2 regions of the Fusobacterium perfoetens ATCC 29250 genome follow, and region 1 is predicted to be linked to the other one. Evidence: riboswitches for the same ligand, from Rfam matches in the RefSeq annotation. Region 1 holds a riboswitch; the other holds the start of a gene.
What was found. A riboswitch is a leader RNA that binds a small molecule or an ion and turns the genes downstream of it on or off. The one in region 1 is predicted to bind lysine.

Region 1 (5,546 bases):
CTTCTACTGCTTTAACAGCATCAGATAAAGCTGTAAATGGAGCTCCAATTACTATTCCAACAGAATCTACTCCTTTAACAAGTTCTTTTAATTCTGTTAACATTTCAACAGCTTCTTTGTTAGTTTTATTCATTTTCCAGTTTCCTGCAATTATTGTTTTTCTCATAACTAAATCCTCCTAAATATTTTTATCTTAATAACTAATTTTATCACATTCTAAAAAAAATTTCTAATTTTGTATAAGTTAATAAATAAATATTTTTTGATTAATTTTTATCCGTTATTAATTTAATTGCTATTATTTGATGATTGTTCTTCTAAAATAATATCATTTTTATAATTTTCAATATTCTCACTTAAAAGAGATAACATATCAGAAATTTCGAATTCTAAAATATCAAAAGCTGTTTCATAATCTTCTTGAGTTAAAGCCTTTATAAGTGAATTGTAACTTTCTTTAAAATCATCTAAAAACTCATTATATCCAAAATATAGATAATCTACATAGGTATTTTCTTTTAAACTATATAAAAGATTTAAAGTCCAATTTAAAAAACTTAATATCTCATTCATTTTCATATCATATGCTATTTCTTCAAGTTCAAATTCTTCTAAAGCTTTTAAGCTTTTAAAATATTCTTCTATATATTCTTCTAATAAATATAAAGAATGAAATAAAATATTTCTATGACTTTTTGTATAAATCTCTATTAAAGATACTTTTGAAATATCAACAATAGAAGTAGTAGTTAGGACCACTCCATCAACTACAATTTTTTCTAATATTTTATCTTCTCCTTTAAGTTTTTTTGTGATTTCATTTATAATTTCACCAAAACTACTATATTGTTTATCTAAAAGATATTCTTTATTATCAATTAATATTGTCATGATTCTCCCCAAAATTATATTTTTTAAAACTTGATGCCATAGAAAAAGAAAAAATAGTTATAGATTTTACTTTTCCTTTACTTTTAATTTCTTTTTTTAATTCGTTTATGGTATTTCCAGTTGTTATTATATCATCTATTATTAAAATATTTTTATTTTCCACTTGAAAAGGAATATAAAAAGCTTTATTTATATTAAATTTTCTTGAATTTTTATTCAGTAAATGACTCATATGTTTTGTATTTTTTATTCTCTCTGCCTCATAATACTTTATATTTAAAATATCTAAAATATAAGATACTTGATTAAATCCTCTTGAAAAGAATCTTTTCTTATTTAAAGGTATGGGAATAATTATATCTATATTATTTTCTTCAATTACTTTTTTTAAATTTTTTTCTATAAGTTTTGCTAAAAAAAATCCAATATATTTTCTATTTTGAAATTTATAATTTTTTATTAAACTTCTAAAATATTTATTATAATTAAAAATATAATAAACATTATCATATTTTTTTAAAGAATTATTTTGTAGAAAAATATCTTTACATTTTTTACAAATATATATTTCATCTTCAAATAAAATGCTGTTACAAACACTACATCTATTGTTAAATAAAAATTTTCTAAGGTGTTGGTTTAGGCTCTGGAACATTTTTCACCTTCTTAAGTTCTTTATTAACAACTTTAGCAGAATAAATTTCTGTATATCCACAGTCTGAACAAATTTTTAGATAGTAAGTTCCAAATTCAACTTTTAATTTTGAATCTTTTTCAGGAAAAATAGCTGTTTTTACATAATAATCGCTACTTCCACATTTTGCACATCTAAAATCCAATTTCATCACCCCACAATATATTTTCAATCCAACAACATTTATTATTTTCATCAAATGCTATTGCATCAAATCGGATATCAAAATTTTGCAGTTTATTTATTGTTATAAATTCATTGGCACTTAAAAAAATTCTTTTTAGTTTTTGCTTAGAAATAGCTTCAAAACCATTTCCAAATTTTTTGCTACTTCTTTCTTTTACTTCTACAAAAATAATTAAATTATCTTTTCTTAAAATTAAATCTATTTCTCCAAAATGTGAATAAAAATTTTTTTTAATTAATTGAAATTCTTGAGCTTCTAAGAATTTTAATGCTAAATTTTCAAAATAATCTCCTTGAGTTCTTTTATTTAAAAATTTTTTCATTTTAAACCTGATTTTTTATTAAAAATTAGATAAAATTTTTTTTAAGAAAGTTTTTCTATGAATTTTTAAAGGACCTTTTTCTAGTAAAATTTCTCTATGAAGTTTTGTTCCATAACCTTTATGTTTTTCAAAATGATATTCAGGATATATTTCAGAAAATTTTAACATTATTCTATCTCTTGTTACTTTAGCTATTATAGAAGCTGTAGCTATTGATAAAGATTTTCCATCACCTTTTATAATACATTCTTGATTTCCATCATAATTTTTTATTAATTTATTTCCATCTACTAATACAATATCATAATTGATATTTTGACTTTTAATATCTTCAATAGCTCTGTTCATTGCTAAAAAAGTGGCATTTAAAATATTAACTTCATCAATTTCTTCTACAGTAGCTATTCCAATTCCAACATCACAAAATGTTAAAATTTTTTCAAATAAATTTTCTCTTTTCTTTTCTGTTAATTTTTTTGAATCATTAATTTCTTCAAAAAAATCATGATACTCATTTATTTTTACAGCGGCTGCTACTACAGGACCAGCTAGTGGGCCTCTTCCAGCTTCATCAACACCTAATATTATTTTTCCTTTTTCAATATCAAATTTATATAATTCACTCATTTTATCTCCTAAATAATTTTATATGAATTTAATTTTATTATATTCTTCTCAAAATAGGTTCATATTTAATTATAACATTCATAGAAAGAAAAATAAATAAGAAAATGAAAAACAAAATTGACAATAAATATAAAAAATGTTATCATGTATATTGGACAATTTAATATTTTAGAGGTAGAGGTTGCAAAAAACATTATTAAATAATAGGAGCTTAGCAAGCATAGATTATTATTGAAAGGGAATTTTGCCGAAAGGTTTAAAGAGCTAACTTTAGACACTTGGGATTATAGAGAATATCTATAAGACTGACATTAGTTTACTAGTGTAGAGCTATCAATTAGATTATAAATTATATAGTTTATTTTATATTTTCTGCCTTATATTTTAATAATATAAGGCTTTTTTTATTGAGGAGGATTAAGTGACAAATAACGAGAGAAGAGGGATTTTTATAGAGATACTAAAATTATCTCCTATTGTTTTATTGGGAATTTTAATGGTTGGAATAAAATTAGACTTTTTAATAGCAGCTCCAATTTCAACTATATATGTAGCAATAATTGCTTGGTTAACTGAAAAGTTTTCTTTTAATCAAATTGTAGAAAAAGCTGTAAATAGTGTAAAAGAAATTCAATTAGTATTTTTTATTTTGATGTTAGCTTATGCTATGGCTGAGGCTTTTATGGCTAGTGGTGTAGGAGCTTCAATAATTATTATGTCATTAAATTTAGGACTAACAGGAAAAACTATAGCAGTTACAGGAATAATTGTCACAAGTATTTTATCAATTACAATAGGAACATCTTGGGGAACTTTTGCAGCTTGTGCTCCTATATTTTTATGGTTAAATCATATAGTTGGTGGAAATATTCTTTTGACCTTAGGAGCTATTGCTGGTGGAGCTTGTTTTGGTGATAATATAGGACTTATTTCAGATACTACAGTTGTAAGTTCTGGAATACAAAAAGTAGAAGTTATACATAGAATAAGACATCAAGGAGTATGGTCTGTAGGGTGTCTTATAGTTGGAATAATAACTTTTTATGTAGTGTCAGTTATGTTGGGGTTACCAAATATAAGTGGAAATGTAAATGATGCTATCAATCAAATTCCTGATAACGTTTGGGAAGTTTTAAAAACAGAAAGAGAATCAGCAATTATTCTTTTAAATCAAGTAAAAGAGGGAGTACCTTTATATATGTGTTTACCTCTAATTTTTGTTTTAGTATCAGCAATAAAAGGTTTTCCAACTTTAGCTTGTCTTTTTATAGGAATTATTAGTTCTATGGTATTTGGATTAATATCAGGAACAATTCCTAATATTTCAGAATTTTTAGATTTAATGTATACAGGTTTTTCAAGTGCTGGAGCTAGTGTTATTATAATGATGATGTGGATAACAGCCTTTGGTGGAATTATGGGAAGTATCAATGCATTTGAACCATTATCAAGAATAGTAAAGAAAATTTCTAGAAATGTAAGACAATTAATGTTTTATAATGGAGTTTTTTCAATATTAGGAAATGTTGCTTTAGCTGATGAGATGGCTCAAATAGTTACTATTGGACCAATAATAAAAAATTTAGTAGATGAAAATGTAGAAGGGACAGAAGAAGAAAAATATAAATTACGTCTTAGAAACGGATGTTTTAGTGATGCTATGGGAGTTTTTGGGTCTCAATTTATTCCTTGGCATACTTATACAGTATTTTTTACAGGAATAGCTTCTGTTGTTTATCCTCTTTATGATTTTAGACCAACAGATATTATAAAATATAATTTTCTTTCTATAATAGTTGTAGTTTCTATACTTATTTTAACTTTAACAGGATTAGATAAATTTATTCCATTATTTAATATTCCTGAAGAACCAAAAGTAAAATTAAAAAAATAAAGTTTTTATAATTGATAAATTTTTTCTTCATAATAAAAATAAAAAGGATATTATAAAAATACAATATCCTTTTTATTTTATTAAAATTTAGATTTTTTTCCAAAAATCTTTTAATTCAGTTATTTTAGTAGTATCTTTTAATATATCTCCTTTTTCATAAGCAGAAATATCTATGTTTCCAACAAAATCCCATTTTAAATATTCACAAATACATTTGAATTGTCTTTTAATAATATCATATTCTTCATCACTTAATTCAGCAGCTCCAACAGTAATTAATCCTATTTTTTTAGATTTTTGAGGTAAGAATTCTCCTTTCATATATATTCTATCTATAGCTGCTTTCATTTGAGAAGTTATTCCCCACCAATAAACTGGAGAAGCAAAAATAATTACATCAGATTCAAGAATTTTTTCAGCTACCATTTGTCCATCATCTTTTGTGATACAATTCCCACCAGATGTTTTACAATAGTTACATCCTAAGCAACCTTTTATTTGTAATTTTGGAAGATTAATAGTTTCTATTTCACCTTTTATATTTTTTTCTACCTCTTCTTTTAAAACTTTTAAAGCTACTTCTGTATTTCCAGCAAGTCTTGGACTTCCGTTTAATAGTAATATTTTCATTTTTTATCCTCCTAATAAAAGTTTTCTACCCATATTTTATATTTACCCCTTTTTCATTATAAAGTCAAGAAAAATTTAATCTAACTACTATAATATTAATTCTTGACAATAAAAAGAATATATACTATACTTTATTTTAATTAAATAAAAGAGGGGGTAGTTTTTATGAACGAACAAGAGAGAATAAAAAATCTAACCTCTGAGGAAACTCAATTTAATAGAGAAATTGGAGTTTTTGGGGGAGTTAGTATTATTGGAGGAATCATGATAGGGTCAGGAATTTTCTATCTTGGTTCTTATG
Region 2 (5,546 bases), on a different contig from region 1:
CCTAGGATGACCTATATTTTTTGCATTAAGTATTCCATCACTACCTATAACTGTATAAGGATATGATAGAGCCTTTTCCATATCTTTTTCATTAATTGTATAAGCTATTATCATTGTATCTGGTGCTTCTTCTCTTAAAGTATTAAAGAATTCTTCGGTACATCTTTTTCCTCTATATTTTCCTTCCATAACCTCTAATTTATCATAAGTAATATTATATCTTTCTAAAAATCCTTCATCAAATGTGATAGAACCTATTTTAGCACTAAAAGCTGTATAAGGATAACAATCACAATATACATTTATTCCTTCTTCTCTTTTTTTATCTAACATTTCTAAAGCTTTATCCATTTGACCAAAACCAGCCATACTTCCAATATGTGATACTAAATAATTAGCTTTTACATAATTTCCTAAATCTAAAAATTCATCTATTGCATTAAATATATTTTTAGCATCTTCTCTTAAATGTGCTGCAATGATTTTATGTTGTCCAAGCTTCCCAAGAGTTGTCATCTCATTAAAATCTATTCCAGGAACATATCTAAGACCAAAACTAATTCCTAATAGCCCTGATTCTCTCATAATTTTCTTCCCTATTTCATACATTTTTTCTACTTGGTCATTTTCAAGACTTACATATCTATCAACACCTATTTTTTCTCTTAATATTCCATGTGGTAATAACATTCCAAAGTTAATAGGATGTCCTTCATCTACTCCATCTAAAAATTCCTTTGGATTAGAAACTCCTATTCCAGAATTTCCCCCTATTCCTGTAGTAACTCCCATAGATAACATTCTTTTAAATATTTCTCTATCTGGTGTTGTTCCATCAGTTAAAACTTCATGCATATCAATATCTATAAATCCAGGACAAACACACATACCTACTGCATCTATTTCATGATCTCCAGTTAATATCTGATGAGATATTTCTACAATTTTTCCATTTTCTATTGCAATATTTAATGGCTCATATAAACTATTTTTTGGGTCTATAACTAATCCGTGATTTATTACTGTTCTCATATCCTAATTTAAGTTACATTTTTTATATTGTAACTTTCCTCCCTTCTTTATTTGTTTGTATATCTAAGTTGTGTTATAAAATAATTATATCATATTTTAATAATTTCCGCATATTGTTTTTTAGATATTATAATTCTATAAATACATCATTAGCTACTAAATCTTCAAAAGATTCTCTTTTTATTGAAAGATAAGATTTTCCATCTTTAACAAATACAACTGCTGGTCTTGTAGCTTTATTGTAATTACTAGACATTGAATATCCATAAGCTCCTGTTGTAGATACAAATATATAATCTCCCTCTTGAGCTTTAGCAAGTTTCATATCTTTTCCTATTAAGTCTCCAGACTCACAACATTTTCCAGCAATAGTAACTATATCATCAGCTTTTTCATTAAGTCTATTAGCTATTACAGCCTCATATTTTGCTTGATATAAAGCTGGCCTTATATTATCAGTCATTCCTCCGTCAATGAATACATATTTAACTCCTCCATATGTATTTTTTATTCCACCAACTGTATATAAAGTTCCACCTGCATTACCTACAATGCTTCTTCCAGGTTCAATTGAAACTTTTTTTAAAGTCATCTTTTCTTTTTCTAAAGTTTTTTCAATATGTTCTATCATAGATTTCATAAATTTTTCAATATCTACTTCTACATCTCCATCTACATAATAAACTCCAAATCCCCCACCTAAATTCATTTCAGGAATTTCTATATTAAATCTTTCTGAAATTTTCTTAGTAAACATTATCATTGTTTCTATTCCTTCATGAAATGCTTTAGTGTCAAAGATTTGTGAACCTATATGACAATGAAATCCTAAAAATTCTAAATTTTTATAAGAAATAATTTTTTCTATTATACTGTAAATATTTTCATCAAATATAGATTCTCCAAACTTAGAACTATGTTTTGATGTTCTTATATATTCATGAGTATGAGCATCAATTCCTATATTTATTCTTAACATAACCTTTATTTTTTTATTCTTTTCTTCTGCAAGTGTTCCAAGTTTATCTATTTCACTTATATTATCCAATATTACTATTCCTATATTCCAATCAAGACACATTTCAAGTTCTTCTATACTTTTATTATTTCCATGCATATGTACTCTATTCATAGGAAATTTTGAAACTTTTATAGAATACAATTCTCCTCCAGAAACTGCATCTATACTTAATCCATATTTATCAATTATTTGGCACATAGCTTTAGATAAAAATGCTTTTGAAGCATAAACTACTTCAGTTTCAAATTTATTTGACTTAAAATTTTCTATATATTTTTTTATATTACTTTCTATTAATTCTTGGTCCATAATATATAACGGAGTCTTATATTCTTTTGCAAGTTTTTCTACTGATACTCCTCCTATTTCAAGAATTCCATTATTATTTTTCATTGTTCCAAAATATCTCATAAAACTTCCTCCAAAATTTTTATAAAAAAAGACAGTCTCCTCAATTTTAGACTGTCTTTAGTAACCTATATAAAAATAATAATTATATTTTAGATAACTTACTTGATAGCCCTCCATTGAAAACTCAATGACAGTAAAATAGATATTATCTAATTTACCAATAAAAATGTTTTGACCTTCACTTCTATTTCGGCAAAATCTCCTTTCAAATTATTCTCCGTTTGTCAGACTAAAATAATTTTACTCTTATCATTTGCTCCTCTATCTTAAATTCTTTTAAATAAAAGTATATCTAAAATTTATTAATTTGTATAATATAAATTATATATATCTGATATATATTTTTTTTATTATTTTACATGAATAGCTCTATTTTTTATTTCTTTCATTCTTCCTTCTAAAGCATGAGTTATATTATAATTTGAAATATATCCACAACATCTTCTTTGAATTTTCATTTTCATTCCCTCTTCATTACCACATTGTGGACATTTATATTTTGTTGTATGTTCATCATAAGATATTTCTCCTGTATATCCACATTCAAAACATACATCTGATACTGTATTTACTGCAAAGTATTCTATTCCTTTATCATGAGCATATCTCATAAGTTCTAATATTGCATCAGAATTATAAGTTTTTCCTCCATTTTCAACATACATAATATTTCCACCATTACAATATTTAATAAATGGAGCTTCTACATCTATTTTGTCAAATGCATCTATTGGTAATTCTGATGAAAAATGGAAAGAATTTGTATAATATTCTCTTTTTAGTAACCATTCAGGCATTACATCACTATAATTTTTCTTATCTATATTAAAGAATGTTGCTATACTAGCCTCTGCTGGTGTTCCATAAACTGATACAGGTAATCCTGTTTCTTCTTTTATTTCATCAGCTTGTTTTCTTATTTCTTTCATTATTCTAAGCCCTAACTCTCTTCCAGCTGGTTTTGATATATTTTGCTTATCATCTGTAAGTATTCTTACACAATCATCTATTCCTAAGAAACCATATGATACAGATGCTCTATCTGATTTTAATAATTTTTCTACTGTTTCATTTGGTTCTAATCTAGCAATAGCTCCATATTGAAATAAAATAGGTGCTTGTTTAGCCTTTAATTTTCTAACATTTTCATATCTTTTTAAAATACCTAATTTCATAAGTGATTTCTTTTCTTCTAATAGTTTCATAAATGTTTCTACTACATCTGTTCCCTTATGTCTTAAAGATTCTAAAGCTATTTGAGGTAAATTTAATGTTATAACACCAAAATTAAATCTTCCATATTGTTGATATTTTCCATTTTCTTGAAATTCATGGTTTACTCTTGAACGACAACCCATTCTTGCATAATATTTTCCTGCATCATAGTCTTCTTTAGAATAGAATAATAAATCTGGATAATATGTATGTGCTATACATTTAGAAACTTCTTTAGTTATATAATAATATGGGTCTCCCTCTTTTAAATTGTATCCATCTACAACTATATAAGATAGTTTAGGGAAAATTGCTGGTATTTTTAGAGCTCCTAATCCTGTTTGTCTAACTTTTAAGTAAGCTAGTATTATTTGCTCAGATTCCCAAGAAGTAGGAATATTAAAAGTTATTGTAGAAAATGGAGTTTGAGAAGCTGACCCTAAAATACTATTTGTTTGATACTCAAATAATTGACAAGCATCATAAATTTCTTTTGCTGTCTTTTTGATAACTTTTTCAAATACTTTAGGATATTTTGTTTTCAATTCTTCATTAGCTGAATCTAGTTCTAATGTATCATCATACTCTTTTTCATATAAAAACTCAAAATAATCATTAAAGTTTTTAACAAAATTTTTCTTTGCATATTTTGCAAAAACTTCATTAAAGTTAGGTATAGAATTTCCTCCATATTGTTGCGAACTAACACTAGCCATTATTTGCATTGCGATATTCATAGCAGTTCCAACTGATTTAGGAGTTTCTACATCAGTATTTGTTATTCTAGTTCCATGGTCTAACATATCCTCAACATTAATTAAACAACAGTTTGTTAATTCCTTTTCTACATCTGAATCATGCCAATGAATAGTTTTTTTTCTGTGAGCTTCATATAACTCTTTACCAATAGATTTTTCTACATTAAATCTAAAATATTCTCCTGATATTAGGTCTCTAGCAACTGATGGCAATGTAGAATTTTTATTTGAATTTTCTCTATCTCCATTTTCTAATATTCCTTCTATTCTTTGGAATAAACTATCAGTTTCTTTTAACCTAGCTTCACTTCTTTTTGTTCTATATCTTTCAAATTTTTGAGCTTGACAAAAATATCCAAAATCACATAAAGTTTTAAATACAATATCTTGTATTTCTTCAATATCTATTTTTTCTTTCTTCATTAATTTTATTTTATTTAATATATGGTCTAACATTTCTACAAGAACAGCTTCATTTTTGAAAGGCATCTCTTTGTGAACTTTTTGTAAAACTATAAATATTTTATCTTTATTAAATGCTACTACATCGCCATTACGTTTAATAACTTTCATATTAACCCCCATATCATATTTCTATTCAATTTATATAATAAGATTTTTTATTTTTCCGCTCTAATATAATAGCATATATTGTGTTTTTTATCAATGTTTTTTCACTAGATATTGTGATTTTTTAACAATTATTCCTTTATTTTCAATGGATTTAATAATCATTCTTTTTTTATATAGAAATCTAATCAAAAAATATATTTGACGACTTTTCTCTTTAATGTTAAGCAATTTTAAATATTTTTATATATTTTTTTTAATAACTATATATAGTGGTAATTTTTTCAAAAATAACACAACAAAAAATATTTTATAACTAAAAATTATGAAACTTTTAGATAAATATATTTTTTTAAAATAAAAAAGGAACTGTTATAAACTATACAACAGCTCCAAAAAATTTTATTTAGATATTATTTTATTTAATTTTTCAGCAAATTCTACTGGATTTTCTATTTGTAATCCCTCTATTAATAGTGATTGATTATATAATACATACAATAAATCTTTTAATTCATCTTCATCACTAATATTTTTAA

Region 2: it holds a riboswitch for lysine, as region 1 does, so the genes downstream of both, lysA (diaminopimelate decarboxylase) here and T364_RS0101905 (Na+/H+ antiporter NhaC family protein) in region 1, are expected to answer to the same signal.

What each region holds. Positions count from the first base shown of each region.
Region 1 covers NZ_JHXW01000004.1:125,765-131,310, reverse strand. Annotated here, with positions in the region: gene tpiA (triose-phosphate isomerase) at 1-166, opposite strand, end outside; gene T364_RS0101930 (hypothetical protein) at 289-891, opposite strand; gene T364_RS10315 (ComF family protein) at 875-1,546, opposite strand; gene T364_RS0101920 (zinc ribbon domain-containing protein) at 1,518-1,736, opposite strand; gene T364_RS0101915 (YraN family protein) at 1,720-2,094, opposite strand; gene T364_RS0101910 (ribonuclease HII) at 2,113-2,721, opposite strand; lysine riboswitch at 2,889-3,062, shown strand; gene T364_RS0101905 (Na+/H+ antiporter NhaC family protein) at 3,218-4,615, shown strand; gene T364_RS0101900 (flavodoxin family protein) at 4,703-5,245, opposite strand; gene T364_RS0101895 (APC family permease) at 5,411-5,546, shown strand, end outside.
Region 2 covers NZ_KK211416.1:202,120-207,665, reverse strand. Annotated here, with positions in the region: gene T364_RS0107830 (amidohydrolase family protein) at 1-1,032, opposite strand, end outside; gene lysA (diaminopimelate decarboxylase) at 1,160-2,464, opposite strand; lysine riboswitch at 2,563-2,736, opposite strand; gene nrdD (anaerobic ribonucleoside-triphosphate reductase) at 2,815-5,010, opposite strand; gene htpG (molecular chaperone HtpG) at 5,410-5,546, opposite strand, start outside.